DNA from 3 places in the Streptomyces sp. SAI-170 genome. Region 2 is predicted to be linked to each of the others. Evidence: riboswitches for the same ligand, from Rfam matches in the RefSeq annotation. Region 2 holds a riboswitch; each other region holds the start of a gene.

Region 1 (9,561 bases), 860 kb from region 2:
ACCCTCCACGGCCTGCCCGCCTACACGGCCTCCGCCCCGGTCGCCGCAGCCCCCGAACCCGGCGCCACGGGAAGCCGCCGCCTGCTGCTCACCGCACGCGACACGGGCGTTCGGCACTACGCGCTGGTGACCAACGGGGCGACGGCTCCGGCGACTTCACTGCTTCAGGCGGCCCGTGCCGAACTGGACGCCTGGGCCGCGCTCAGCTAGCCGACGGGCCCGACCAGTCGGCGGGCACCCGCGCCAGGCGCACGCGCTGGGGGTGGTCGCCGACCGGGACCGACACCGTCTTGCGGCCCGTCGCGAAGTCGATGGCGGTGACCTGGTCGGCGCCGCTCTCGGAGATCACGCAGGACTTGCCGTCGCCGCTGACCGTGGCCCAGTAGGGCTTGGCGGCGGTGACGAGCGGGCCCTCCTGGAGGGTGGCGCGGTCGACGACGGTGGCGTAGTCGTCCATCGTGCCGGCCACGCACAGCTTCCTGCCGTCGGGGCTCATCGAGAGGCCGTGGTGGCGCGAGTCGTTGACCCAGGTCGTGCGGTCCTCGCTGGTGGCCGGGTTCTTCGGCAGCACCTTGGTCCGGGTGATCTTGTCGCTCGCCACGTCGTACTCGAAGAAGCCGTTGAAGAACGACACCTGGAAGTACAGCTTGGACTCGTCGGGGCTGAACGCGGCCGGGCGCACCGCGTCCGAGTACTGGCCGAGCCCTGCCGCGTCCAGGCGCTGCCGCATGTCGACGACCTTCACCTGCCGGAAGGTCGCCGCGTCGACGACGGTGATGCGCCGGTCGCCCTTCGTCCAGTCCAGCCACGGCTCGTCCAGGGCGGTGTTCACCTCGCCGATGGACATGTTCCAGATGTAGCGGCCGTCGCCGGTGAAGACGTTCTCGTGCGGCTTGTCGCCGGTGCCGAAGGAGCCGAGCTGCCGGCCGGTGACGATGTCCAGCACATGGACCGTGTTGGAGGTGGACGCCGACACCGCGACCTTGGTGCCGTCGGGGGAGACCGCCATGTGGTCGGCGCGGTGACCCGACACGGCGAAGCGCCAGTCGACCGACCCGGTGGCCAGGTCGATGGAGACCACGTCGGCGAAGCTGGGCCGGGAGACCACCATCGAGCGGCCGTCCGGGGTGGCGTACATGTCGTCGACGAACTGGTCGTGGCCCTCGCCGACGCTGTTGCGGATCGCCATGAAGTAGACCCACTTGACCGGGTCGGCGTTGATCTCCGCCATGCGCTGGTCCTTGTCCGGGACGACGTTCACCCGGCCGATCCTCGCGAAGTCGCCCGAGGAGGCGATGACTTCGGCGGTGCCGTCCCAGTTGTTGCCGACGAACAGCACCTCGCGCAGCGCCGCGGGGGAGTCGGCGGCCGCGCCGGTCGCGGGGACCGTGGCGGTCAGGGCGAGGGCGGCGGCGACGGTGCACAGGTGCCGGGGGCGGAAGGCAGGCATGGCTGCACTCTCCTCGGGGTGGGGGGAAGTCTGAATACAACGTCGTTCAGAGTTCGACTTACTGGAAAGTAAGGAAGGGTCGCCCTTCTCCACAAGACTGCGTACACGACAAAATTGGCCGTCGGCGGGCCGAGCGGGAGCCCGGCGACGACGGGAGGCACAGTGGCGGGCAGGCTCAAGGGGCCGACCGGCCGCTACGGCGGCAGGTCCGCGCAGGAACGGCAGGTCGAGCGGCGCCGGCGTTTTCTGGACGCGGCACTTCAGCTGTTCGGCGGCACCCCGGGCTACCGCGCCACCACCGTCGCCGCGCTCAGCGAGGCCGCCGGACTGTCGACCCGTCAGTTCTACGAGGAGTTCCGCACCCTGGAGGACGTCCTCGCCGAACTGCACCTTCAGGTCAACGGCTGGGCCGAGGAGGCCGTGCTGGCGGCGGCCGCCGAGGTGGAGGGCAGGCCGCTGGCGGAACGGGCCTCCGCGATCTTCCGGGCGTACGCCGGGAACGTCACCGGCGACCCGCGCCGCATCCGCATCACCTTCGTCGAGATCATCGGGGTCAGCCCGCGGCTGGAGGAGCAGCGGCTGGCCCGGCGGGCCCGCTGGGTCGACTTCATCTGCGGCGAGGCCGCCGCAGCCGTGGCCCGGGGGGAGGCCGCACCGCGCGACCACCGGCTCGCCGCCACGGCGTTCATCGGCAGCGTCAACGGCCTGCTCCACGACTGGAGCGCGGGCTGGGTGGAGGCCACGCTCGACGAGGTGGTCGACGAGCTGGTGCGTCAACTCCTGGCGATCCTGCGGCCTTCCTGAGGCGCCGCGAGCAGCCGGCCGTTACGACGGCCCAGGCAGCGGCTCCGCGAACAGCAGGCCGCCACGACGGCCCACGCGGCGGCGCCGCCACAAGTGGCTCACCGGGCCAGCCGGTTCACCGCCTCCAGTACGGGGGCCACCCCGTCCTCCGCGCCGACGCGTACGCCGAGGGCCTGTGCCCGGCTCCGGTGGGCCGGGTCGCCGACGGCTCGGGTCAGGGCCGCGGCGAGGGAGTCGGCCGTCACCCGCCGCAGCGGCAGCGCGCAGGGCGCCACGCCCAGCGTGACCAGGCGGGACGCCCAGAAGGTCTCGTCGAACTGGACGGGCAGCGGCACCGCGGGCACCCCGGCGCGCAGCCCGGCCGCGGTCGTGCCGGCACCCGCGTGATGGACCACCGCGGCCATGTGCGGGAACAGCGCCGAGTGGGCCACCTCACCGATGGTCAGCATGTCGTCCGCGTCCGCCGCGAGTCCGCCCCAGCCGCGCTGGATCACCCCGCGCAGCCCGGCCCGCCGCAGCGCCGCCACGACCAGCGCGCTCAGCCCCTCGGGGTCCGGCACGGTCGCGCTGCCCAGGCCGACGAACACCGGCGGCGGCCCCGCGTCGAGGAACGCCCGCACCTCCTCGGGAAGCCGCGCGTCGGCGTCGTACGGCCACCAGTACCCGGCGATGTCGAGGCCGGGCCGCCAGTCGCGGGGGCGGGGGACGATCAGCGGGCTGAAGCCGTGCTGCACCGGCCAGCGCCGCCGCTCCAGGTCCCGGCGCAGGGCGCCCGGCCGGGCGGCGGGTAGGCCCAGCCGGGCGCGTACCGCGGGGACGGCCCTCCCGAAGATGTGCTCCACGGCGAGGTTCACCGCGTGCCCGGCGAGCCGGTTTCCGGCCCCGCCGAAGGAGCGGTCGCCCAGCAGCGGGGGCGCGAACTCCCGTGTGGGTGCGATGGGTTGCAGATGAAGACCGAGGCTCGGCAGCCGCAGGCCCTCGGCGACGGCCACCCCGAGCGGGGCGATCGGGCCGGCGAGCAGCAGCAGATCGCTCGCACGGGCGGCCGTCACCAGGTCCTCGGTCATCCGGCCGACCAGCGCCCGCGCCATCGACACCACCCGCAGCAGCTTCCCCGCGCCGGTCGCGCTGCGGTGCAGGGCGCGTCCGCGCGGGGAGTGCAGTTCGGCCTGCGGATCGACCGGCAGCGGGTGGAAGTCCAGCCCCGCACCCGCCACCAGCTGCTCGAAGCGGGCGTGTGTCACCAGGGTGACCTCGTGGCCTGCGTCCAGCAGACCGTGTCCGAGACCGGTGAAGGGGGCCACGTCGCCCCGGGAGCCCGCCGTCATGATCGCGATGCGCACACCCATCAGTATGGGGGCGGCTGCCCGTCGTTCGTGGTTGCTCGCGCCGTCCCCCGCGCCCCTGGGGAGTCAGTCCCCGAGTTGGCTGATCGCCGCGTCCACCGTCTGCTCCAGCAGCGTGGCGATGGTCATCGGGCCGACGCCGCCCGGCACCGGGGTGATCAGCGAGGCGCGCTCCACGGCCGAGTCGAAGTCGACGTCACCCACGTTGCCCGGGTTGTAGCCGGCGTCGATCACGACCGCGCCGGGCTTGATGTCCTGGCCCTTGATCAGCCGCGGCCGGCCGACGGCGGCGACCACGATGTCCGCCTCGCGCACGACCGCCGACAGGTCCGCGGTGCGCGAGTGGCAGTACGTCACCGTCGCGTCGCGGGCGAGCAGCAGCATGCCGGCCGGCTTGCCCAGGATGGCGCTGCGGCCGACCACCACCGCACGCTTGCCGGACGGGTCGACGCCGTACGCGTCGAGCAGCCGCATGATGCCGCCGGGCGTGCAGGACACGAAGCCCGGCAGGCCGAAGCTCATCGTGGCGAACGAGGCGAAGGTGACGCCGTCGACGTCCTTCTCCGGCGCGATCGCCTCGAACGCGGCCCGCTCGTCGATGTGTTCGCCCATCGGGTGCTGGAGCAGGATGCCGTGCACGGTGGGGTCGGCGGACAGCGCCCGCAGCGTGCCGACCAGCTCCTCGGTGGTGGTCGAGGCGGGCAGCTCCACGTGCCGGGAGCCGATGCCGGCCTTGCGGCAGCGGTTCTGCTTCATCCGGACGTACGTCACGGAGGCGGGGTCCTCGCCGACCAGTACGGTCGCGAGACAGGGGGCGGTGCCGGTGCGCTCGGTGAGGTCCGCCGCGCGCTTGGCGGTCCCCTCGACGATGCCGCGGGCGAGCGAGGTGCCGTCCATGAGCCGTGCCTGAGTCATGATCCACTCCTGAGCTGATCGGTCTCGTCGCCCAGGCGCACGGCATTCACTGATGTCGGCCCGCTCCCCGGTGGTGCTCCACCTCAGCGCCAGTCACGGGCCCACGGACACCTTAACCGAGACGTGCGGCGGCCCGGCCGGGGCCCCTCGCCAGGGGCCCGGCCAGGTGACGGGGGCGGCTCCTACTCGTCCCAGGCCTGGATCATGATCTGTTCGGAGATCTTCCCGTCGCGCAGGGTGATCATCGACTCGGACAGGACACGGACCCCGTCCGCGTACTGGCAGGACTCGCTGTAGGCGGCGCGGTCGCCCTGGACGACGCACCCCTCCAGCTTGTGGGTCATGTCGCGGCTGTAGACGTCCTCGAGCATGCGGGCGATCTCGTCGCGGCCGTGCATGACCTTCGGGCTGCTGGGCTGGGTGTTGCGGTCGACGATCCGCAGCTCCGCGTCATCGGCGTAGAGCTTCAGAAGGTCCGTCGACGACTGTCCTTCCAGGCCCCGGCGCAGGGTGTCGGCGCTGAAGGCGGGGCTCGTGCTGGTGCCCATGATGAACCTCCTCCGAGGCGGGCGACCCGGCGGGCTGCGGGCCACCGAAGCCTTCTCTACGAGCGTCCTCCGGCCCGTGGGGCACGGCAAGCGCGGGGGCAGGCGGGTTCCGGGGAGGGCGGCGCGGTGACGCGCTCCTCCTGACGGGTGAGCGCGGCGCGGCGGCCGTGTCCGGAGCCGGGGCGGCCGCGTTGCTGAGGGCATGATCTCAACTCGCCGTATCCTCGCCGCCGCATGTCTCGCCGCCGGGGTCACCGCACTCGCCGCCCCCTCGGCGGGCGCGGCCGAGACGGACGCCAAGGCAGGCAGCAGCCTGAGCCCGATCGCCCTGCTGGACTCGCTGGCCACCAGTGACATCCCCGAGTCGCACCGGGGCGCGCTCCCGCGGCCCTCCCAGCAGCTCGCGCAGCTCAACCGTGTGCCGAGCGACCTCGACCAGCTGCACCAGATCACCGACCTGGTCGCGCCGGTCACCGGCCTGCTGCCCGGCCTCCAGACCTGACCCCGCCCGCCCCGGCCCGCCCGGCCGCGTCCGTGCCCCGGACGCGGCCGGGCGCGTTGTGTCCGGTGTCCGCTCCCCGCCCGGTGATCGCGCGTAGGGTCGGAGCAGGGAGACAACGCCCGCCGACGGAAGGGACCCAGCAGCCATGGCGCAGGAAGTACGCGGCGTGATCGCACCCGGCAAGGACGAGCCGGTCCGCCTGGAGACGATCGTCGTGCCGGACCCCGGACCGGGTGAGGCCGTGGTGCGGATCCAGGCCTGCGGTGTCTGCCACACCGATCTGCACTACAAACAGGGCGGCATCAGCGACGACTTCCCCTTCCTGCTCGGCCACGAGGCCGCGGGAGTGGTCGAGTCGGTCGGCGACGGCGTGGCCGACGTGGCGCCGGGTGACTTCGTGATCCTCAACTGGCGGGCAGTCTGCGGGCGTTGTCGGGCCTGTCTGCGCGGCCGCCCCTGGTACTGCTTCGACACCCACAACGCGAAGCAGCGCATGACCCTCGCCTCGACCGGCCAGGAATTGTCGCCCGCCCTCGGCATCGGCGCGTTCGCCGAGAAGACCCTGGTCGCCGCGGGCCAGTGCACCAAGGTCGACCCCGAGGTGTCCCCGGCCGTCGCCGGACTGCTGGGCTGCGGGGTGATGGCCGGGATCGGCGCCGCGATCAACACGGGCAACGTCGGCCGCGGCGACTCCGTCGCTGTCATCGGCTGCGGCGGTGTCGGTGACGCGGCGATCGCGGGGTCGCACCTGGCCGGGGCGGCGACGATCATCGCGGTCGACATCGACGACCGCAAGCTGGACAAGGCCCGCACGATGGGCGCCACCCACACCGTCAACTCCCGCGACACCGACCCCGTCGAGGCGATCCGCGAGCTGACCGGCGGCTTCGGCGCCGACGTGGTCATCGAGGCGGTCGGCCGCCCCGAGACGTACCGGCAGGCCTTCTACGCCCGTGACCTGGCAGGCACGGTCGTCCTGGTCGGCGTACCGACACCGGAGATGAAGCTCGAACTGCCCCTGCTGGACGTCTTCGGACGGGGCGGCGCACTGAAGTCCTCCTGGTACGGCGACTGTCTGCCCTCCCGCGACTTCCCCATGCTGATCGACCTCCACCGCCAAGGCCGCCTGGACCTCGGCGCGTTCGTGACGGAGACGATCCGACTCGACGAGGTGGAGAAGGCGTTCGAGCGGATGCACCACGGCGACGTCCTGCGCTCGGTGGTGGTGCTGTGATGGCCCCGCGCATCGAACGCCTGGTCACCTCGGGCCGGTTCACCCTCGACGGCGGCAGCTGGGACGTCGACAACAACGTCTGGCTGGTCGGCGACGACCACGAGGTCGTCGTCATCGACGCCGCGCACGACGCCGACGCCATCGCCGAGGCGGTCGGCGACCGGCGGCTGACCGCCATCGTCTGCACCCACGCCCACAACGACCACATCGACGCCGCCCCCGCCCTCGCCGAGCGCACCGGCGCCGTGATCTGGCTGCACCGCGACGACCTGCCCCTGTGGAAGCAGACCCACCCCGAGCGTGAGCCGGACGCCTGGCTGCGCGACGGGCAGGTCATCGAGGCCGCGGGCGCCGACCTCAGGGTCCTGCACACACCCGGCCACGCGCCCGGCGCGGTCTGCCTGTACGACCCCGGCCTGGGGGCGGTCTTCACCGGTGACACGCTGTTCCAGGGCGGGCCGGGTGCCACGGGCCGGTCCTGGTCCCACTTCCCGACGATCATCGACTCGATCCGCAACCGGCTGCTCGGCCTCCCGCCCGAGACGAAGGTGCTCACGGGACACGGCGACCCCACCACCATCGGGGCGGAGGCACCGCACCTTCAGGAGTGGATCGACCGCGGCCACGGACATCATCGCCGGTATGACGACGAACACGCTCGAGACCCTGCACGGCGTCCGTGTGCTGCGCTGTGCCCCCGAAGGACCCCTCCTGGACGGCGAGAGCGCGGCGCTGGACCTGATCGGCGACGCGTTCGGCCAGGACGCCACGCTGGTCGCCGTCCCCGTCGAGCGGGTGCCGCAGGAGTTCTTCCGGCTGCGCACGGGCGTCGCGGGCGCGGTGATGCAGAAGTTCGTCACCTACCGGGTGCGGCTCGCCGTCGTGGGGGACGTGTCCCGCCAGGCCGCCGAGAGCGGCGCGCTGCGCGACTTCCTGCGCGAGACGAACGAGGGCGGGCACATCTGGTTCGTGCCCGACTACGACGAACTCGGTGAGAAGTTGCGCGCGGCCGGGTGAACCCGCGGCAAAAGGCGACAGAAGATGTCCGGTTTCCCCGGCACTCTCGAATCGACACGTAGGAAACACGAGGTCGGGAGCCGGACATGGACAAGCCGTTGCAGGGCAAGGTGGCGCTCGTCGCCGGGGCGACCCGTGGCGCGGGCCGCGGGATCGCCGTCGAACTGGGGGCGGCGGGAGCCACCGTGTACGTCACCGGGCGCACCACCCGCTCACACCGTTCCGAGTACGACCGCCCCGAGACGGTCGAGGACACCGCCGACCTGGTCACCGAGGCGGGCGGCGAGGGTGTCGCCGTACCCACCGACCACCTCGAACCCGGCCAGGTACGGGCCCTGGTGGAGCGGATCGACGCCGAGCAGGGGCGCCTGGACGTGCTGGTGAACGACGTCTGGGGCGGCGAGCATCTCTTCGCGTGGGAGACGCCGATCTGGGAGCACGACCTCGACAAGGGCCTCAGACTGCTCCGGCTCGCCGTCGAGACGCACGCGATCACCAGCCATCACGCGCTGCCCCTGCTGCTGCGCCGGCCCGGCGGGCTGGTCGTGGAGATGACCGACGGCACCGCCGAGTACAACGGCGCCACCTACCGCAACTCCTTCTTCTACGACCTCGCCAAGGCGTCCGTCCTGCGCATGGGCTTCTCCCTCGGCCACGAGCTCGGCCCGCGCGGAGCGACCGCGGTCGCGCTCACGCCGGGCTGGCTGCGCTCGGAGATGATGCTGGACACCTTCGGGGTGCGCGAGGACAACTGGCGCGACGCGCTGGACACGCAGCCGCACTTCGCCATCTCGGAGACCCCGCGCTATGTCGGCCGGGCCGTCGCCGCGCTCGCCGCCGACCCGGAGGTGGCCCGCTTCAACGGGCAGTCCCTGTCCAGCGGCGGTCTCGCGCAGATCTACGGCTTCACCGACCTCGACGGCAGCCGCCCCGACGCCTGGCGGTACCTGGTCGAGGTCGCGGACAAGGGCAGGCCCGCCGACACGACCGGCTACCGCTGATCCCGGAGCGCGGGGGCCAGCCAGCGGGCCGGGTGCCCGGGCGGCAGCGCCAGATCCTCGCGTACGGCGCCGTAGTAGGCCTGCCGGGCGGACCGCTGCCGCTCCATCAGCGCCTGCCAGGCCTCCGGGTCCCGGGTCCCGGCCCGCAGGAACGCCTCCATCTCCAGCACGACGACGACCCACTCGCGCGCCAGCTCCACGACATCGGCGCTGCCGAGCATGAGCAGCGCCTCACCGACCGGGTCCCGGCCGGCCGTGGCCTCCGCCAGCAGCGGCTCGGCCTCCTGCGGGGACAGCGGGTGCGGATGCGGGTCGTTGCCCAGGTGCGCCGCCACCCGGTAGGTGAGGGTGACGGTCCGCTTCACCGCCCGCGCGTAGTCCGAGTACACCGCCAGCCGCCGCTCCTCCCACCGCGCGTCCCGCTCCCGCCGGAAGCGGGCGCCGTCGCTGCGGACGACCGCCAGATAGGAGCCGAGGGCGCCGATCACGACACCGAGGAGCGTGGGCAGTTGCTGAAGGAACGTGGATGCGGCCGACATGGGCGCACCGTATCAACTCCGTAGCACCGCTTAAGCGTTGGTATAGATCTTTTCACTTGTCCTGCGAGGTGGTGACGGGCAGCGTGCTGGTGTGCACAACGACGAACGAGCTTCCTCGCCCTGGCGCGTCCGTGACTTCCGTACGCTCTTCACCGCCACCACCCTCAGCCAACTCGGCACGAACGTCGGCTATGTGGCCGTTCCG
Region 2 (9,561 bases):
GCGCCTGCTCGCCGAGACCGCCGGCGCCGGGGACCGGGAGGCACGCATCGACGCCGCCCGGGAGGTGTGGCGCACCGGCTTCATCGCCGAGGCGCTCCTGCGGCAGTCCGCCCGGCCCACCCTCGACACCAGCGGCACGCACCACACCGGCACCCTCACGGCCGCCGACCTCGCCGGCTGGTCGGCGACCTACGAGACGCCGGTGACGTACGACTGGAACGGCTGGACCCTGTGCAAGGCGGGCCCCTGGAGCCAGGGCCCGGTCCTGCTCCAGCAGCTCGCCCTGCTTCCGCCTGAGCTGCCCGCGTACGGGTCCGCCGAGTACGTGCACCTGCTCGTCGAGGGCTGCAAGCTCGCCATGGCCGACCGGGAGGCCTGGTACGGCGACGCGGCCGAGGTGCCGGTCGCCGAGCTGCTGTCGGAGTCGTACAACGCCGGGCGGCGGAAGCTGATCGGCGACACGGCGTCGTACGAGCTGCGGCCGGGGAGCCCGGGCGGGCGCGGTCCGCTGCTGCCCGACCACGCGCGCGTGGCCGCTTCGGTCCCTTCCGGGCCCGGCCCGATGGACGCCCTGGGCGTCGGCGAACCCACCGTCGCGGGGCCCTCCACCTCACCCGTGCCGGGGGAGCCGCGGGTCGGCGCCGACGGAGGAACCCGGGGCGACACCTGCCACCTGGACGTCGTCGACCGCTGGGGCAACATGGTCGCGGCCACGCCCAGCGGCGGCTGGCTCCAGTCCAACCCCGTCGTGCCCGAGCTGGGCTTCCCGCTCGGCACCCGGCTGCAGATGGCCTGGCTGGAGGAGGGCCTGCCGAACTCCCTCACGCCCGGCCGCCGCCCCCGCACCACCCTCACCCCGTCCCTCGCGCTGCGCGACGGCGTGCCGGTGCTGGCGTTCGGCACGCCCGGCGGCGACCAGCAGGACCAGTGGCAGCTGCACTTCTTCCTCGCCGCGGCCCTGCGCCCGCCGGTGCGCGGCGGTCTCGACCTGCAGGGCGCGATCGACGCCCCGAACTGGCACAACGACTCCTTCCCCGGCTCCTTCTACCCGCGCGGGATGCGCCCGGGCAGCCTGACCGTGGAGTCCCGGACGCCCGAGGAGGTCGTGGCCGGGCTGCGGCGGCGCGGGCACGACGTCACGGTCGGCGACGCCTGGTCGGAGGGGCGGCTGTGCGCGGTCGCCCGGGCCCCGGAGACGGGCGTGCTGTCGGCGGCGGCGAACCCGCGCGGGATGCAGGGGTACGCGGTGGGGCGCTGAGCGCGGTCACCCGCTGTTCATCCCGGTTCCGCCCGGTGTGCACGGCCCGGGTGGGGATTGTCAGTGGCGCGTGATCTCATGGAGGCATGATCGAAGACACGGAAACCATCGACGAGTTTCTCGCCCGCCACTCGGCCGACGTGGAGGAGGCCGTCCGTGCGGCGGCCGACGCCGAGATCCTGCCCCGCTTCCGTCAGCTCGCCGCGCACGAGATCGACCAGAAGAACGGCCCGCACGACCTGGTGACGGACGCCGACCGCAAGGCCGAGCTGTATCTCACCGAGGCGCTGTGCGCCCTGCTGCCCGGCTCCGTCGTCGTCGGCGAGGAGGCCGTGCACGCCAACCCCGCGTCGTACGAGGCGATCAGAGGCGACGCCCCGGTCTGGATCGTCGACCCCGTCGACGGCACCCGGCAGTTCGTGCACGGCGAGGACGGATTCTGCACCCTGATCGCCCTCGCCCGGCACGGCGTGCTGCTCGCCTCCTGGACGTACGCACCCGTCCGCGGCCAACTGGCCACGGCGATACGGGGCCAGGGCGCCTTCCTCGACGGCGAGCGCCTGTACGCAGGACCGCCCACCCCGGGCCGTGACCTCCAGGTCGCCACCTCCCACCCCGACTACACCACCGACGAGCAGAAGCACGCCCTGCTCGGCCTGTGGACCGATGGGGTCGCCCCGCGCGCGTGCGGCTCGGCGGGCCTGGAGTATCTGGCCGTCGCGCGAGGCGAGTTGGACGCCACCGCCTTCTCCTGGGAGGCGGCCTGGGACCACGCGGCGGGCCTGCTGCTGGTCGAGGAGGCGGGCGGCGCCCACCTCACGCTGACCGGCGAGCCCTTCCGCATCACGGGCGGCAACTCCCTGCCCTTCACCGCGGCCAGGGACGCGGCCACGGCCCGGCGCGTGCTGGGCCTGCTGTCGGGGACGGCCTGACCCCAGGGAGTACAGGCCCGTTGGGTGAGGAGGCCTTCCAGGAGCGGGTGTTGTCGGTGCCGCGGCATATCCTGACCCCAGAGGCCATCGGCTGACGAAGGAGTCCGAAGGTGCCGACCATGTTCGATGCGGTCGTGGTGGGAGCGGGGCCCAACGGGCTCACGGCCGCTGTCGAGCTGGCCCGCCGCGGTTTCTCCGTGGCCCTGTTCGAGGCGCGCGACACCGTCGGCGGGGGAGCCCGCACCGAGGAACTGACCCTGCCCGGCTTCCGCCACGACCCGTGCTCGGCCGCCCACCCGCTCGGCATCAACTCACCCGCGTTCCGCGCCCTGCCGCTTCAGGACCACGGGCTGCGCTGGCTGCACGCCGACCTGCCCATGGCCCACCCCTTCGACGACGGCACCGCCGCCGTGCTGTCCCGGTCCGTCGCCGAGACGGCCGCCTCCTTCGGCCCGCGCGACGCCGGCGCCTACCGCAGACTGGTCGAGCCCTTCCTGCCGCGCTGGGACGCCCTCGTCCGCGACTTCATGTCCCTGCCGCTGACCGCGCTCCCGCGCGACCCCGTCACCCTCGCCCGCTTCGGCCTGCTGGGCCTGCCGCCCTCCACCTGGCTGACCCGCCGCTTCCACGACGAGCGCGCCAAGGCCCTCTTCGCCGGGCTCGTCGCCCATGTCATCGCCCCGCTGAACGGCCTGGCGACCGGCGCGATCGGCCTGGTCTTCGCGCTCGCCGCGCACGCCCGCGGCTGGCCCGTCGCCGAGGGCGGCAGCCAGTCGATCTCCGACGCGCTCGCCTCCCTGTTCCGGGCCCACGGCGGCACCGTCCACACCGACTACCAGGTCAAGCGCCTGGACGACCTGCCGCCCGCGCGCGCGTACGTCTTCGACACCTCGCCCACCGCCCTCGCCCGTATCGCCGGCCTCGGCGGCCTGTACGACCGCTACCGCTACGGCGCCGCCGTCTTCAAGCTCGACTACGCCCTCGACGGGCCGGTGCCGTGGACCGCGAAGGAGGCCCGCAGCGCGGGCACCGTGCAGGTCGGCGCGACCAGTGCGGAGATCGACACCGCCCTGCGTGCCGCCTCCCGCGAGGGGCGTGCGCCGGAAGTGCCGTTCCTGATCACTGTCCAGCCCAGCGTCGTCGACCCCACCCGGGCGCCCGACGGCAAGCATGTCTTCTGGGCGTACGGACATGTCCCGAACGGCTGGACCGGCGACCTCACCGACGCCGTCGAGCGCCAACTGGAGCGCTTCGCCCCGGGGTTCCGCGACCGCGTCCTCGCCCGCGCCATCGCAGGGCCGCCCGAACTCGCCGCCCGCAACGCCAACTACGTCGGCGGCGACATCGCCACCGGCGCGTTCACCGGCCTGCAGACCCTGCTGCGTCCCCGGCTGTCCCTGTCGCCGTACCGCACCCCGCACCCGGCCGTGTTCATCTGCTCCTCGGCCACCCCGCCGGGCCCCGGCGTGCACGGCATGTCGGGGCACAACGCGGCGAAGGCGGTCTGGAGACGACTGCGGCAGGGCTGAGCCCGGGCCCATGGAAGGCTGATCAGCATGACCACCATCACCCTCGTCCAGGGAGACATCACCCGGCAGAGAGCCGACGCCATCGTCAACGCGGCCAACTCCTCCCTGCTGGGCGGCGGAGGCGTCGACGGCGCCATCCACCGCCGCGGCGGCCCCGCCATCCTGGAGGACTGCCGCCGCCTGCGCGCCGGCCACCTCGGCAAGGGCCTCCCCACCGGCCGGGCCGTCGCCACCACCGCCGGGAACCTCGACGCCCAGTGGGTCATCCACACGGTCGGCCCCCGCTACAGCCACGACGAGGACCGCTCGGCCCTGCTCGCCTCCTGCTACCGCGAGTCCTTGCGCGTCGCCGACGAACTGGGCGCCCGCACCGTCGCGTTCCCCGCCGTCTCCGCCGGCATCTACGGGTGGCCGATGGACGACGCGGCCCGGATCGCGGTGAGCACCGTACGGGCCACCGACACGGCGGTCGAGGAGGTCAGGTTCGTCCTCTTCGACGAGCCGGCCTACGAGGCGTTCGCCGCGCAGCTCCGCTGACGCGGACGTCGACGCGGCCGCCGACGCGAGCCGGTCGCGCGACGTGGCCGGCCGGAGGATCGTGGAGCCATGGGCACGCGGCAGCGGCAGGTCGGCATGTGGACGGGCGCGGGCGCCTACGAGCGGTACATGGGGCGCTGGAGCAGGCTCGTGGCGCGGGAGTTCCTGCCCTGGTGCGGGGTCGGGGACGGGCTGCGGTGGCTGGACGTGGGGTGCGGTACGGGGGTGCTGTCGGGGGTCGTGGCCGAGCGGAGCCGGCCGCGGCTGGTGCTGGGCGTGGACCGGTCGGAGGCGTTCGTCGCCGCGGCGCGGGGCGGGGTGGCCCGGTTCGTGGTCGGGGACGCGACGGCGTTGCCGGTGCGGGAGGGGGCCTTCGACGTGGCGGTGTCCGGGCTGGTGCTGAACTTCCTGCCGGAGCCGGTGGCCGCCGTGGCCGCGACGGCCCGGGCGGTCCGGCCGGGCGGGACGGTCGCGGCGTACGTCTGGGACTACGCCGAGGGCATGGGCCTGCTGCGCCGCTTCTGGGACGCCGCCGTCGGCGCGGACCCCGCCGCGGCCGCCCTGGACGAGGGCCGGCGCTTCGCCGGGTGCCGCCCGGAGGCCCTGCGGGACGTGTGGACGCGGGCCGGCCTCGCCCAGGTGGCGGTCACCGGCATCGAGGTGCCGACGGAGTTCGCCGGGTTCGCCGACCTGTGGGAGCCGTTCCTCGCCGGACAGGGCCCCGCACCGGCCTACGTCGCCTCCCTCGACCCGCCCGCACGCGACCGCGTACGCGACGCGCTGGCAGCGAGCGTCGGGGCCGACGGGCAGGGTGCGGTGGCGCTGACGGCACGCGCGTGGGCGGTGCGGGGGACACGGCCGTAGGTGCGTGGGCGGTGCGGGGGACACGGCCGTAGCTCCTGTCACCACCCCGGCATCGGGGGCAGCGGCCACTTCGGCGGCTCGGGCAGCGGGCCGCTCACGCCCAGGTCGGCCGCGCGGGTACGCCCGCTCAGCCAGCCCAGCAGGACGTGCCCCGGAGCGGCGAGGTCGGGCCCGTGCGGGGACAGCGTCCAGATGCGGCCCAGGTCGACCGCCTCGACGGACGCGAGAGGGAAGCCCCGGCCGGCCAGGGCGGCCAGCGTGTCGCCGAGAGCCCAGGTGACGTAGGACGTGGGCCAGTCGGACGTGCCGTACCCGGTGCCGAGGTCGACGTGGTGGGTCTCCAGCTCGCGCAGGCAGCGCACGAGGGTGAACCAGGCGGGGTGCGGCCAGCCCGCGAGCGCGGTGACCATGGCGTCCCAGGCCGGGCCGGGCATCGCCCGCGCCCGCCCGGTGAACCGGTCCAGACTGGCGCGCAGATCACCGGCCAGCGCGTCGGCGGGCAGCGCGGCCGCCTTGTCCTGGGCCTCGGCCAGTGCGGCGGCGTCCGCCCGGGCCGTGGTGCCGCCGGTCCGCGCCGCGTCCAGCAGCCGGACGTACGCGTCGGCGCTGCGGGCCACATGCGCGAGGACGTCGGCCCGGGTCCAGCCCGTGAGCCGGGACGGGGCACGCAGCCGCGTCTCGTCGAGGCGGGCGGCGGTCGCGCACAGCCGTTCGGCGGAGCGGACGACGTCATCGAGAAGGACGGGCACATCCGGGGAGGGCGAGCTGCTCACGCGGGCTCCTGGTGCTCGGCGGGATCGCCCAGGCGCACGGCTTCGGCCTCCGACGGCCGGGCCGCTCCCCGGTGGTGCTCCACCCCAGCGCCAGTCACGGCCCGCCCCCACTCTACGGCCGGCTTCCCGGGCCGGACCAAGGCCGCCCCGCTGCGGTCACCGCCCCGCGTGTGAGTGCGCCCGCCCGGGAAACCCGGCCCGCGTGAGAAGCGAGGCGACCCCGGGCATCCCGGACCGACCCCGCCGCGGACCGCCGTACGAAACCCGGGAGGTGCCCCATGACCCGGCAGATAAGGGACGTGATGTCGCCCGGCGCCGCCGCCGTCGAACCGATGACCACGGTGGCGCGGGCCGCGCAGGTGATGCGTGAGCAGGACATCGGCGATGTGCTGGTGGCGTACGACTGCGACCTGTTCGGGGTGCTGACCGACCGTGACATCACGGTCCGGGTCGTCGCCGAGGGCCGTGACCCGGCGGCCACCGCCGTCGGCGCGGTGTGCACCCGGCCGCCCGTCGTGACGCTCACGCCCGACGACACCACCGACCGCGCCGCGGAGCTGATGCGCCGCCACGCGGTGCGCCGGCTGCCCGTCGTCGAGCACGGCGGCTGCCCGGTCGGGGTGATCAGCCTCGGCGACCTCGCCGCCACCGACGACCCGCGCTCCGCACTCGCGGACATCAGCCGGGCTCACCCGAACCACTGAGCGGCGCCGATCACGGATGAGAGGGTGATCACCTTTGGTGGGGCTCGGTGGCGGTGAGCCCGACCGGGCGAAACAATCTGTTGCGCACCGCTCCTACGTCACCGAAGAGGACCACCCATGGACGAGCAGGACGAGCACTTCGACGTCGTGGTACTCGGCGCCGGCCCCGGCGGGTACGTCGCGGCCGTGCGGGCCGCGCAGCTCGGCAAGAAAGTCGCCGTCGTGGAGGAGAAGTACTGGGGCGGCGTCTGTCTGAACGTCGGCTGCATCCCCACCAAGGCCCTGCTGCGCAACGCCGAGCTGGCGCACATCGTCACCCGCGAGGCGAAGACCTTCGGCATCAAGGTGGACGGCACGGTCTCCTTCGACTACGGCGAGGCGTTCAACCGCAGCCGCAAGGTCGCGGACGGCCGGGTCAAGGGCGTCCACTACCTGATGAAGAAGAACAAGATCACGGAGTTCGACGGCCGGGGCACCTTCCTCGACGCGAACACCCTCCAGGTCGCCGACTACGACGGCAACACCCGCACCATCGGGTTCGAGAACTGCATCATCGCCACCGGCGCCACGCCGAAGCTGCTCCCGGGCACCAAGCGCAGCGCGCGGGTGGTGACGTACGAGGAGCAGATCCTGGCCGACGACCTGCCCGAGTCGATCGTGATCGCGGGCGCCGGCGCCATCGGCATCGAGTTCGCCTACGTCCTGCACAACTACGGCGTGAAGGTCACCGTCGTCGAGTTCCTCGACCGGATGGCTCCGCTGGAGGACGCCGAGGTCTCCGCCGAACTGGCCAAGCAGTACCGCAAGCTGGGCATCGACGTGCTCACCTCCACCCGGGTCGACGCCATCGACGAGTCCGGTCCCAAGGTGCGCGTCACCGTCACCGGCAAGGACGGCGCCCAGCAGGTGCTGGAGGCCGACAAGGTGCTCCAGGCGATCGGCTTCGCGCCCAACGTCGACGGCTACGGCCTGGACAAGACCGGCGTACGCCTCACCGAGCGCGGCGCGATCGACGTCGACGGCCGCTGCCGTACGTCCGTCCCGCACATCTACGCCATCGGTGACGTGACGGCCAAGCTGATGCTCGCGCACACCGCCGAGGCGATGGGCGTGATCGCCGCCGAGACGCTCGCGGACGCCGAGACGATGGAGCTCGACTACGCGATGATCCCGCGCGCCACCTACTGCCAGCCGCAGATCGCCAGCTTCGGCTACACCGAGGCGCAGGCCCGTGAACTGGGCTACGACGTGAAGGTCGCCAAGTTCCCGTTCACCGCCAACGGCAAGTCGCACGGCCTCGGCGACACGGTCGGCTTCGTCAAGCTGATCAGCGACGCCAAGTACGGCGAGCTGATCGGCGGCCATCTCATCGGCCCCGACGTCACCGAGCTGCTGCCCGAGCTGACCCTGGCCCAGCAGTGGGACCTCACCGTCCACGAGGTCGCCCGCAACGTCCACGCCCACCCGACCCTGGGCGAGGCCGTCAAGGAGGCCGTCCACGGCCTGGCCGGTCACATGATCAACATGTGAGTCAGGGCGGGGCCGTCCGTCCGGGTTCACCCGAGCGGCCCCGCCCTGCTCGCCGCCGCGCCCCGGACGGGGTGTCCTTGCTTGCGTCGGGCGGATCCCGGCGCGAGGAGGGACGGCCATGGCGGACGACGCCGCCCGGGCCGGGCCGAGCGAGCTGGAACGGCTCAGGGCCCGGGTCGCGGTGCTGGAGGCCGAGCGCGCCGAGCACGCTGCACGGGCCGAGAACGCCGAACGCGCGCTGCGTGCCGCGCGCCCGCCCCGCCACCGGCTGCGGTCCCTCGCCGCCGCCCTGCTGATCGTCCTCGGCTGTGTGCTGGCCCCGCTGAGCCTGGTGGCCGCGTGGAGTGCGGACCTGGTCGGCGACACCGACCGGTACGTCGACACGGTCGCGCCGCTCGCCAAGGACCGGGACGTGCAGAACGCCGCCGCCGACGCGGTGACCGGCGCCGTGATGCACCACCTCGACCTGCCCGCGCTCCTGCAGAGCGTGGCGCCCGGCGACCGCCCCCTGGTGACCGAGGCCCTCGGCAGGCTCGGGCCCTCCCTGGAGAGCGCGGTCCGCAGCTTCGTGCACGACAAGGCGCGGGCCGTCGTCGCCTCGGACGCCTTCGAACGGATCTGGACCGAGGCCAACCGCAGGATCCACGGCGCCGTCGACGAGGCGCTGACGGGCGGCGGCGACGGCACGGTGACGCTCGACGACGACACGGTGAGCGTGGACCTCGGGCCGGTCGTGGAACAGGTCAAACGGCGGCTCGTGGACTCCGGCCTGACGGTGGCCGGACGGATTCCCGAGCTCCACGCCCGGCTCACCGTCGTCGAGTCCGAGGACATCGGCAAGATCAGGACGTACGTCCGGCTGCTGCGGCTGGCCGGTTTCTGGCTGCCCGTCCTCGCGGTGCTGCTGATCGCGGCCGGAGTGCTGCTCGCCGCCCACCGCCGCAGGACCCTGATCAACGCCGCCCTGTGCCTCGCCTTCGCCGCGCTGGTCCTCGGCGTCGCCCTGACCGTGTTCCGCGGCGTCTACCTCGACGCCCTGCCCTCCGGGGTGTCCCGGCCGGCCGCCGGGTCCGTGTACGACACGCTGATCCGCTATCTGCGGGCCGCCGTACGGACGGTCATGGCGCTGGGCGTGGTGATCGCGATCGCCGCCTGGCTGTCCGGGCCGGGCCGCTGGGCGGGCGGTGCGCGGCAGATCTGGCACTCCGGGATCGGCGCGGCGCGCGGCACGGCCGACCGGCTGGGCCTGCGCACCGGCCCGGTGGGCCCGTTCGCGCACCGCTTCCGCACCTGGATCACCTGGCTGCTCGTCGCAGGCGCGGTGCTCGCCTACGCGCTGTGGCCGTACCCGACGGGCTGGGTGGTCGTCGGCCTGGCGCTCGCGCTGCTCTTCGCGCTGAGCCTCGTCGACTTCCTGGCCGAGGAAGCCCCGCA
Region 3 (9,561 bases), 1.5 Mb from region 2:
TGCATGTATTGCCTGTGCTGCGCGTACTGCCTGCACTGCGCGTACTGCGTCTGCTGCGGGCCCCGGTCATCGACTGTACGGCCACGACTGTGCCGCGGGCAGGCGCAGCCGCAGTGATGTGCAGCGCTCTGCCCGGTCGTACGGGTGTGCGGTGGTGCGCCCCGGTCCCGGCTCAGTGCTTGGCCGGCAGGAAACCCACCCGGTCGTAGGCCTGCGCCAGCGTCTCCGCCGCGACGGCACGCGCCTTCTCCGCGCCCTTGGCCAGGATCGAGTCGAGCGTCTCCGGGTCGTCCAGGTAGCTCTGGGCCCGCTCCCGGAAGGGCGTCACGAAGTCGACCACGACCTCGGCGAGGTCCGTCTTGAGCGCACCGTAGCCCTTGCCGACGTACTTCTCCTCCAGTTCGGCGATTCCCGTCCCGGTGAGGGTCGAGTAGATCGACAGGAGGTTGCTCACGCCCGGCTTGGCCTCGGCGTCGTAGCGGATCACCGTGTCGGTGTCGGTGACCGCGCTCTTGACCTTCTTGGCGGTGGCCTTCGGCTCGTCGAGGAGGTTGATGAGGCCCTTCGGCGTGGACGCCGACTTGCTCATCTTGATCGCCGGGTCCTGAAGGTCGTAGATCTTCGCCGTCTCCTTGAGGATGTACGGCTTGGGGATCGTGAAGGTGTCCCCGAAGCGGCCGTTGAACCGCTCGGCGAGGTCGCGGGTCAGCTCGATGTGCTGGCGCTGGTCCTCGCCCACCGGGACCTCGTTGGCCTGGTAGAGCAGGATGTCGGCGACCTGGAGGACGGGGTACGTGAACAGGCCGACCGACGCGCGGTCGGCGCCCTGCTTGGCGGACTTGTCCTTGAACTGCGTCATGCGGGAGGCCTCGCCGAAGCCGGTGAGGCAGTTCATGATCCAGGCGAGCTGGGCGTGCTCGGGCACATGGCTCTGGACGAACAGCGTGCAGCGCTCGGGGTCGAGCCCGGCGGCGAGGAGCTGTGCCGCGGCGAGCCGGGTGTTGGCGCGCAGCTCCTTCGGGTCCTGCGGAACCGTGATCGCGTGCAGGTCCACGACCATGTAGAACGCGTCGTGGGACTCCTGCAGCGCCACCCACTGGCGGACGGCTCCGAGGTAGTTGCCGAGGTGGAACGAGCCTGACGTGGGCTGGATCCCGGAGAGCACGCGAGGTCGATCAGAGGCCATGCCCACCATTCTCTCAGGTCGCGGGGAGCGGTCGGGGACGGGGCGGAAAGTGGTGGGAACCGATCGGTCTCGGGCGGTGTACCAAGAGTGTGAAGACGCGGGAGGGGGGCCGCATCGTCGATGAGGCCGCGGTGATCGCCCGGGTACGCGCCGGAGAGCCGGAGGCGTACGCGGAGCTGGTGCGTGCCCATACGGGCATCGCGCTGCGAGCGGCCGCGGCGCTCGGGGCCGGTGCGGACGCGGAGGACGTGGTGCAGCAGGCGTTCGTCAAGGCGTACTGCGCGCTGGGCCGGTTCCGGGACGGCGCGCAGTTCAAGCCGTGGCTGCTGTCGATCGTCGCCAATGAGACGAGGAACACAGTCCGTACGGCGGCCCGGCAGCGCACGCTCGCCGGCCGCGAGGCGGCCCTCGCCGAGGCCGAGCCGCTGATACCGGACTCGGCGGACCCGGCGGTCGCCACCCTGGAGACCGAGCGGCGCACGGCCCTGCTGGCCGCCCTGGAGAAGCTGAGTGAGGAACACCGTCTGGTCGTCACCTATCGCTATCTGCTGGAGATGGACGAGCCGGAGACGGCCCAGGCCCTGGGCTGGCCCCGCGGCACCGTGAAGTCCCGCCTGAACCGCGCTCTGCGCAAGCTGGGCCGACTGCTGCCGGACTTCCGGCCTGGGGAGGGCGGGAGAGGAATCGGAAGCGCGACCGGGAGAGGAGGTGATGAGCGTGGCTGACGGACGGGAGGACGGGCGTGAGGGGAAGGTCTCCCGGCTGCCGGAGGAGTTGCGGGATCTGGGCCGGTCCCTGGAGCAGCCGTCCGGGTCGGAGTCGATGGCCGAGCGGGTGCTGGCGCAGATACTCGCCGAGCGGCTGCCGGTGCCGGTGGCCGAGCCGCCTGGGCCGGTGGAGCGGATACGGGCGGCTCGGCGCTGGGCGCGGGCCCGCCGCCGGTCCCTGACGGCAGTGCTGTGCGGGCTGCTCACGGTGCTGGCGCTCACGCCTCCGGTCCGGGCGGCGGTCCTGGACTGGTTCGACTTCGCCGGGGTGGAGGTGCGGTACGACCCGTCGGCCTCTCCCTCCCCCGGCGCCGAGGTGCCCGGCTGCGGGCGGCCGGTGTCGCTGCGGGAGGCCGCCCGGCAGACGGGCTTCGAGCCGCTGGTGCCCGAGGCGCTGGGCGATCCGGACGCGGTGTCGGTGAGCCGGGAGCCGCAGGGGCGGTTCCTGGTGACCTTGTGCTGGCGGGTGGAGGGCCGGACGGTACGGCTCGACGAGTTCCCGGCGCATCTGGACATCGGCTTCGCCAAAGCGGTGCCGCAGCCGGTCCAGTGGGTGCGGGTCGACGGCGACTCGGCGCTGTGGTTCCCGCGCGCCCATCTGCTCGACTTCTGGCTCGAGGACGACCGGGGCCGGTTCACCCGCGAGGAACGGACCTCGGGTCCCACCCTGCTGTGGAGCCGGGGCGGCGACACGACCCTGAGGCTGGAGGGCGTGGCGTCGCGGGAGCGGGCGGTGGAGATCGCCGGGTCGCTGAAGCCGGCGCCGGCGCCGAAATAGGGGGACGGGGAGCGGAACCCGAGAGGGTCGGGCGGTGTACCAGAAGTGACAGGCGGCCCGGGGCGGGTCGCGGGGGCTACGTCCGGCTGGGGTTGGGGCTCACATGGGGATGCGGGTGTGGATGCGGATGCGGTTGCTGAAGCTTGTGGGGGAGGGCTGCTGCCGCAGCTGGGCTCGGAGGCTCGCGGGGTCGGCCTCCGCGGCGGCTCTGGCACTCGGTCTGTTGCTGTGGGGCGCACCGGCGGCGACGGCAGGTGGCCTGACGAGCGTGCTGGTGGTGTCGCCGGAGAGCAGGGAGACGGCCTCCCTCTACTACTCCGACAGCGCGTACCGGCGCTTGGAGCGTCTGCTGGGCGAGCCGGGCGAGGGCACGGCGGCGAGGCCTCCGGAGGCGGACCTCGTCCGGACGCGGCAGATCAGTGTGACGTGGCTGGCGCACGACATATCGCCCGTCCGGGTCGACCGCGTCCACCTGGCGTCCGACGGCCCGGAGGTGTGGATCCACACCTCGACGACCCCGCCGGAGTGGACGGGCACCTGGCAGCGCGCGGCCCAGCCGAGCGCGCTGCGCTCACTGCTGGACGAGCTGGGGGTGATGGGCCGGGCGGCGGACCCGGAGACGGCCGCGGGCCCTCCACCGGCGCCGGCCGCCCCGGCGGAGACGGGGCCGCAGGACGACGCCTCGCAGCCGGTCACCGCGTCCGCGCCGCTCTCCGACGACTCCGGCTGGTGGTGGGCTCTGCCGGGCCTGGGCGTCGGCGTGGCGGTGGGGTGCGGCGGGGCGCTGCTGATACGCCGCGCGGCGGCCCGGCAGGAGCCCGGACCGCCGCGGGGAGAGCCTCGGCAGGAGCTGATCGACCTGTGAGCCGTGGGCCCGTGCCCGATCAGCCGAGGTCGATCTCCGGGTAGAGCGGGAAGCCGGCCACGAGGTCGGTGGCGCGGTGGGAGATCTCGTCGGAGACCTTCGCGTCGAGGACGTGAGCCGCCTTGGAGGGGGCGCCGGACTTGGTGGTGCCGGGCTCGGTGGCGGTCAGGACGCGGTCGATGAGGCCGGCCACCTCGTCCATCTCGGCGGTGCCCAGGCCACGGGTGGTCAGGGCGGGGGTGCCGATGCGGATGCCGGAGGTGTACCAGGCGCCGTTGGGGTCGGCCGGGATGGCGTTGCGGTTGGTGACGATGCCCGAGTCGAGAAGGGCCTGCTCGGCCTGGCGGCCGGTGAGGCCGTAGGAGGTGGCGACGTCGATGAGGTTGAGGTGGTTGTCGGTGCCGCCGGTCACCAGGGTGGCGCCGCGTCGCATCAGACCCTCGGCGAGGGCCCGGGAGTTGTCGACGATGCGCTGGGCGTAGTCCTGGAAGGAGGGCTGGCGGGCCTCGGCGAGGGCCACCGCCTTCGCGGCCATGACGTGCGGGAGCGGGCCGCCCAGCACCATCGGGCAGCCGCGGTCGACCTGGTCCTTGAGGGAGTCGTCGCACAGGACCATGCCGCCGCGCGGGCCGCGCAGGGACTTGTGGGTGGTCGTGGTGACGATCTGGGCGTGCGGGACCGGGTCGAAGTCGCCGGTGAGGACCTTGCCGGCGACGAGACCCGCGAAGTGGGCCATGTCGACCATCAGGGTCGCCCCGACCTCGTCGGCGATCTCACGCATGATCCGGAAGTTGACCAGGCGCGGGTAGGCCGAGTAACCGGCGACGATGATCAGCGGCTTGAACTCGCGGGCCTGGGCGCGCAGGGCCTCGTAGTCGATGAGGCCGGTCGCCGGGTCGGTGCCGTAGGAGCGCTGGTCGAACATCTTGCCGGAGATGTTCGGGCGGAAGCCGTGGGTGAGGTGGCCGCCGGCGTCCAGGGACATGCCGAGCATGCGCTGGTTGCCGAAGGCCTGGCGCAGGGTGGCCCAGTCGGCCTCGGAGAGGTCGTTGATCTGGCGGACGCCGGTCTTCTCCAGGAAGGGTGCCTCGACGCGGTCGGCGAGGACGGCCCAGAAGGCGACGAGGTTGGCGTCGATGCCGGAGTGCGGCTGGACGTAGGCGTGGCGGGCGCCGAAGAGTTCGCGGGCGTGCTCGGCGGCGAGGGCCTCGACGGTGTCGACGTTGCGGCAGCCCGCGTAGAAGCGACGGCCGACGGTGCCCTCGGCGTACTTGTCGCTGAACCAGTTGCCCATGGTCAGGAGCGTGGCCGGGGAGGCGTAGTTCTCGGAGGCGATCAGCTTGAGCATCTCGCGCTGGTCGTGCACCTCCTGGCCGATGGCGTCGGCGACGCGCGGCTCGACGGCGCGGATCACGTCGAGGGCGGCGCGGAAGGCGGTGGACTCGGTGGAGAGGGGCTGCTGCTCTGGCATGTCGGCCTCCGGGCGTGTGCGTTCACGGTTCACGGGTGGCCCAGGCGCACGGCACTTGATCGCAGGCCGCTCCCCGATGGTCCATCCCATCCCAGCGCGCCAGTCACGGCCCGGCCCCAGCCTACCGGTCGGTCATGAGCGTGCCGCTCGGGCGTCCACCATGCGAGCGAGACACGCACGAGCCGTGTACCTCACAGGATCACGTGGGGCAGGAAGCGCGCGTACTCGTCCGTCACCAGGCCCGACGACTCGCGGATGCCGAGTCCGGCGGCCTCGTCCTCGACGACCCAGGCGCCGAGGACGACGTGGTTGCCGTCGAAGGAGGGCAGCGGGGCGAGTTGCTGGTAGCAGCAGGGCTCGTCGCGCAGGACGGGGTCGGCGCCGGGGGTGTGCACGGTGACGCCCGCGCCCTCGCGGCCCAGCAGGGGCTTGGCGACGTAGCCGGTCGTCGTCGCCAGTTCGCGGGGGCCGTCGAGATACGCAGCGAGGAGATTCGGGTGGCCGGGGAACAGCTCCCAGAGGATCGCCAGCAGGGCCTTGTTGCTGAGCAGCATCTTCCAGGCCGGTTCGATCCACAGGGTGGAGCCGGTGCCGCCGCCGTTGTCGAGGGTGTCCAGGACATGGCCGGCGAAGCGGTCGGTGGTGAGCCACTCCCAGGGGTAGAGCTTGAAGACGCTGCGGATGAAGCGCAGCCGCTTGTCGACGAAGCGGCCGGAGAGCCGGTCCCAGCCGATGTCCTCCATGGAGATCCACTCGGTGGAGAGGCCGGCCTGTTCCGCGGTCTCCCGCAGATAGGCGACCGTCATCAGGTCCTCGCCGAGTTCGTCGGCGCTGGAGTGCGCGAAGTACAGGGGGCTGCCCGGGGGCAGCAGGGCGGCCTGCCGTTTCCAGGCGGCGACGAGGCGTTCGTGCAGGGAGTTCCACTGGTCGGCGCCGGGGAAGCGCTCCTCCATCCAGAACCACTGGGGGCTGGCCGCCTCCACCAGGGAGGTGGGCGTGTCGGCGTTGTACTCCAGCAGTTTGGCGGGGCCGGTGCCGTCGTGACGGAGGTCGAAACGGCCGTAGACGGAGGGGAGTTCGGCGCGGCGGTGCCAGGAGTCCGTGACGGCGGCGGCGACGCTCGGGTCGGTGATGCCGAGGTCGGCGAGGCGGTCCTCGCGCACGATGTGGTCCGCGGCGGTGAGGCACATGCCGTGGAGTTCCTCGACGACCTCCTCCAGCGCCTCGACCTCCTCCAGGGAGAAGACGTAGTAGGCGCTCTCGTCCCAGTAGGGGCGCAGGGAGTCGTCGGGGTAGCGGGTCAGGGGGTAGATCAGGCCCTGCTCCTCGACGGTCTGCTGCCAGCCGGGGCGGGGTTCGATGGTCCTGCGTTCCATGGTCAGTCGGCGTCCGTGCGGGGGCTCAGCCGCCGCCGCTGCCGGAGCCCGAGCAGCCGAAGCCGCCCCGGTCGACGGCCTCGCTGCGGCTGAAGGTGCCGTAGTCGGCGTAGCCGTCGTCGACCTCGGCGTCGTAGTACCAGGCCGCGTCCCGGGCACCCGCCTTGCCGGACTTGCCGCCGTTGCCGCCCTTGCCGCTCTTTCCGTACGACGAACCCGACGTGCCCGATTTGCAGTTGCTGTCGGCGACGATCTTGTAGCCGTTGAGGTAGTCGTAGCTGTCGCGGTCCACACAGCGGCGGTCGGGGTCGGAGCCGCAGGAGGTGAGGGCCGCCGCGACGACGCCCATGCCGCCGAGGACGACCGTGCTGGAGCGCAGCCGTCGCCGAGTCTGTGCCATGTCCTGTGTCTCCCCCGAGAGTTCGTTCCCGTGCGCGAACACCTTACGGGAGGGCCGCGCACAGCGCGTCGAGGGTTCCGGCCCAGGCGGAGTCGGGCGGGGTGCCGTAGCCGATGACGAGGGCGTCGAGGGGGTCGACGCGGGCGTCGGGGTGGCGGTAGCGGGACAGTCCGTGCACGGCGAGCCCGTGCCAGGCGGCGGCGCGGACGACGGACTGCTCGGTGCCGGGCGGCAGTCGGAGGACGGCGTGCAGTCCGGCCGCGATGCCGGTGACGCTCACCTCGGGGGCGCGTTCGGCGAGCGCGGCGACGAGGGCGTCCCGGCGGCGCCGGTAGCGCAGCCGGGCGGCACGCAGATGGCGGTCGTAGGCGCCGGAGGCGATGAACTCGGCGAGGGTGAGCTGTTCCACGACCCCGGTGGCGCGGGCCCCGCCGAGGTCGGCCACCTCCGCCACGAGCGCCTGCGGCAGCACCAGCCAGCCGAGCCGCAGTCCGGGCGCGAGGGACTTGCTGGCGGTGCCCATGTAGGCGACGTGCTCGGGGTCGAGGTCCTGGAGGGCGCCGACGGGCTGGCGGCGGTCGTAGCGAAACTCCCCGTCGTAGTCGTCCTCCAGGATCAGTCCGCCGGTGCGGCGGGCCCAGTCGACGAGCGCGGCCCGGCGGTCGGGCCGCAGGGCGAGGCCCATGGGGAACTGGTGGGCGGGGGTGAGCAGCACGGCACCCCCGGCACCGGGCAGGCCGGCCACGCCGACGCCGGCCCCCGCACCGGCTGCGGCGCCCGAGCCCACGCTGCTACCGGCACCGGACCTGTCGCCCACGCCCACGCCGCTACCGGCACCGGACCCGTCGCCCACGCCCACGCCCCTACCGGCACCGGACCTGTCGCCCACGCCCACACCGCTACCGGCACCGGACCCGTCGCCCACGCCCACGCCCCTACCGGCACCGGACCTGTCGCCCAAGCCCACGCCGCCCTCGGCACCGGAGCCGCGACCCCGGCCCGGGCCGCCCCGGCGACCGCGTCGACCGCCCATGCCGGCCCCGGCCCCGGCAACGGACTCGCGGTCCGAGCCCAGGCCATCCCCCGCACCGGACCCACCGCCCACACCCGAACCGCCGACGGCACCGGCACCCGCACCGGCCGCACCGCCCAAGCCCAAGCCCAAGCCCACGCCCGCGCCCGCGCCCGCGCCAACACCCAAGCCACCCCCAACAAGTCCCTCACCCCCAAGCCCGCCCGTGACCGTGCCGTACGTGTCCAGCGGCAGCGGAACCGTGCGGAGTCCCGCCCGTTCGACGAGGTCCCAGTGGAGGTCGAGGCCGTAGGACTCCACGCCCAGGGAGGTGACGCCCCGGCGGTGCAGGGCCTCGGTCAGGAGGCGCAGGCCCTGGGCGAAGCCGGCGCAGACGACGATGCGGTCGGGGTCGGTGCGGACGCCGCGGGCGCGGGAGAGGTAGTCGGCGAGGGCGGTGCGCAGCTCGATGCGACCGCGCGGGTCGCCGTAGCCGAACGCGTCGTGCGGGGCGGCGGCCAGCGCGCGACGGGTGGCCTTGAGCCAGGCGGCGCGCGGGAAGGAGGCGAGGTCGGGGGTGCCGGGCTTGAGGTCGTAGCGGGGCCGGCCGGGGACCCGGTGGGGATGCGGCGCCGCGGCGGCGGCCGGGGGTGCGGCGCGGTCGGCGACGCGGGTGCCCGAGCCCTGCCGGGCGGTGAGCCAGCCCTCGGCGACGAGGTCGGCGTAGGCGTCGGCGACGGTGTTGCGGGCGATGCCGAGGTCGGCGGCGAGTGCGCGGGAGGACGGCAGCCGGGTGCCGGGCGCGAGCCGCCCGGTGCGCACGGCCTCGCGCAGGGCGTCGGTCAGTCCGCGCCGCAGGCCCGGCCCCGCGGGCTCCAGATGCAGGTCGATGCCGAAAGTGGCCCAAGATCTCGCCATGAAAATGGACCATACTCCTGGGCTGCCTGGCTCCTAGGGTCGAGGACATGACGACGAACACCGAATACGCCCCCGAACGCCCCGCCCGGCTGGCCTGGACCGAACACGCCCCGGATGTCTACAAGGCCATGGTCCGGCTGGAGGTGGCCGCCAAGAAGGGCCTCGACCCGACGCTGGTGGAGCTGGTCAAGGTCCGTGCCTCGCAGATCAACCACTGCGCCTTCTGCGTCGACATGCACAGCAAGGAGGCGCTCGCCGCGGGCGAGAGCGTGGAGCGGATCGTCCAGCTCAGCGCCTGGGAGGAGTCCGAGCACTTCTACACCGAGAGGGAGCTGGCGGCGCTCGCGCTGACCGAGGCGGTGACGGTGCTGACCGACGGTTTCGTGCCGGACGCGGTGTACGAGCGGGCGGCCAAGCACTTCGAGGAGGCGGAGCTGGCTCAGCTGATCGCCGTGATCACGGTCATCAACGCCTGGAACCGGTTCGGCGTGACCTGTCGGCTGGTGCCGGGCCACTACGAGCCGGCGAGGCCCAAGCAGTGAGCGCCCGACAGGACGGGGCCGCCGTCTTCCGCGCCCTGCACCGCAGGCCCTCCCCCACCGACCCGATCGTCCTGCCCGGCCCCTGGGACGCGGCGAGCGCCCGGGTCTTCGCGGAGGCGGGCTTCCCCGCGCTGGCCACGCCCAGCGCGGGGGTCGCCGCCTCGCTCGGGTACGCGGACGGGCGGACCCCGGCCGACGAGATGTTCGCGGCGGTCGCGCGGATCGCGCGGGCCGTGGACGTGCCGG

What was found. A riboswitch is a leader RNA that binds a small molecule or an ion and turns the genes downstream of it on or off. The one in region 2 is predicted to bind ZMP and ZTP.
Region 1: another riboswitch for ZMP and ZTP. It lies ahead of RKD23_RS04195 (bifunctional 5,10-methylenetetrahydrofolate dehydrogenase/5,10-methenyltetrahydrofolate cyclohydrolase); the one in region 2 lies ahead of RKD23_RS08200 (maleylpyruvate isomerase family mycothiol-dependent enzyme).
Region 3: another riboswitch for ZMP and ZTP. It lies ahead of RKD23_RS14610 (glycine hydroxymethyltransferase); the one in region 2 lies ahead of RKD23_RS08200 (maleylpyruvate isomerase family mycothiol-dependent enzyme).

The regions. Positions count from the first base shown of each region.
Region 1 covers NZ_JBMGQD010000001.1:920,530-930,090, reverse strand. Annotated here, with positions in the region: gene RKD23_RS04215 (cellulase family glycosylhydrolase) at 1-210, shown strand, start outside; gene RKD23_RS04210 (YncE family protein) at 203-1,450, opposite strand; gene RKD23_RS04205 (TetR/AcrR family transcriptional regulator) at 1,613-2,254, shown strand; gene RKD23_RS04200 (glycosyltransferase) at 2,353-3,582, opposite strand; gene RKD23_RS04195 (bifunctional 5,10-methylenetetrahydrofolate dehydrogenase/5,10-methenyltetrahydrofolate cyclohydrolase) at 3,667-4,515, opposite strand; ZMP/ZTP riboswitch at 4,538-4,622, opposite strand; gene RKD23_RS04190 (nuclear transport factor 2 family protein) at 4,698-5,063, opposite strand; gene RKD23_RS04185 (hypothetical protein) at 5,266-5,565, shown strand; gene RKD23_RS04180 (S-(hydroxymethyl)mycothiol dehydrogenase) at 5,711-6,799, shown strand; partial or broken gene RKD23_RS04175 (MBL fold metallo-hydrolase) at 6,799-7,425, shown strand; gene RKD23_RS04170 (DUF4180 domain-containing protein) at 7,442-7,816, shown strand; gene RKD23_RS04165 (SDR family oxidoreductase) at 7,903-8,817, shown strand; gene RKD23_RS04160 (hypothetical protein) at 8,808-9,356, opposite strand; gene RKD23_RS04155 (MFS transporter) at 9,448-9,561, shown strand, end outside.
Region 2 covers NZ_JBMGQD010000001.1:1,780,144-1,789,704, reverse strand. Annotated here, with positions in the region: gene RKD23_RS08225 (gamma-glutamyltransferase family protein) at 1-1,258, shown strand, start outside; gene RKD23_RS08220 (inositol monophosphatase family protein) at 1,345-2,190, shown strand; gene RKD23_RS08215 (phytoene desaturase family protein) at 2,310-3,719, shown strand; gene RKD23_RS08210 (O-acetyl-ADP-ribose deacetylase) at 3,747-4,256, shown strand; gene RKD23_RS08205 (class I SAM-dependent methyltransferase) at 4,326-5,120, shown strand; gene RKD23_RS08200 (maleylpyruvate isomerase family mycothiol-dependent enzyme) at 5,159-5,893, opposite strand; ZMP/ZTP riboswitch at 5,913-6,001, opposite strand; gene RKD23_RS08195 (CBS domain-containing protein) at 6,172-6,597, shown strand; gene lpdA (dihydrolipoyl dehydrogenase) at 6,715-8,127, shown strand; gene RKD23_RS08185 (hypothetical protein) at 8,246-9,561, shown strand, end outside.
Region 3 covers NZ_JBMGQD010000001.1:3,304,122-3,313,682, forward strand. Annotated here, with positions in the region: gene trpS (tryptophan--tRNA ligase) at 173-1,186, opposite strand; gene RKD23_RS14595 (RNA polymerase sigma factor) at 1,276-1,911, shown strand; gene RKD23_RS14600 (hypothetical protein) at 1,898-2,731, shown strand; gene RKD23_RS14605 (hypothetical protein) at 2,835-3,596, shown strand; gene RKD23_RS14610 (glycine hydroxymethyltransferase) at 3,616-5,067, opposite strand; ZMP/ZTP riboswitch at 5,099-5,184, opposite strand; gene RKD23_RS14615 (glutathionylspermidine synthase family protein) at 5,259-6,443, opposite strand; gene RKD23_RS14620 (hypothetical protein) at 6,469-6,843, opposite strand; gene RKD23_RS14625 (PLP-dependent aminotransferase family protein) at 6,887-8,773, opposite strand; gene RKD23_RS14630 (carboxymuconolactone decarboxylase family protein) at 8,821-9,315, shown strand; gene RKD23_RS14635 (isocitrate lyase/PEP mutase family protein) at 9,312-9,561, shown strand, end outside.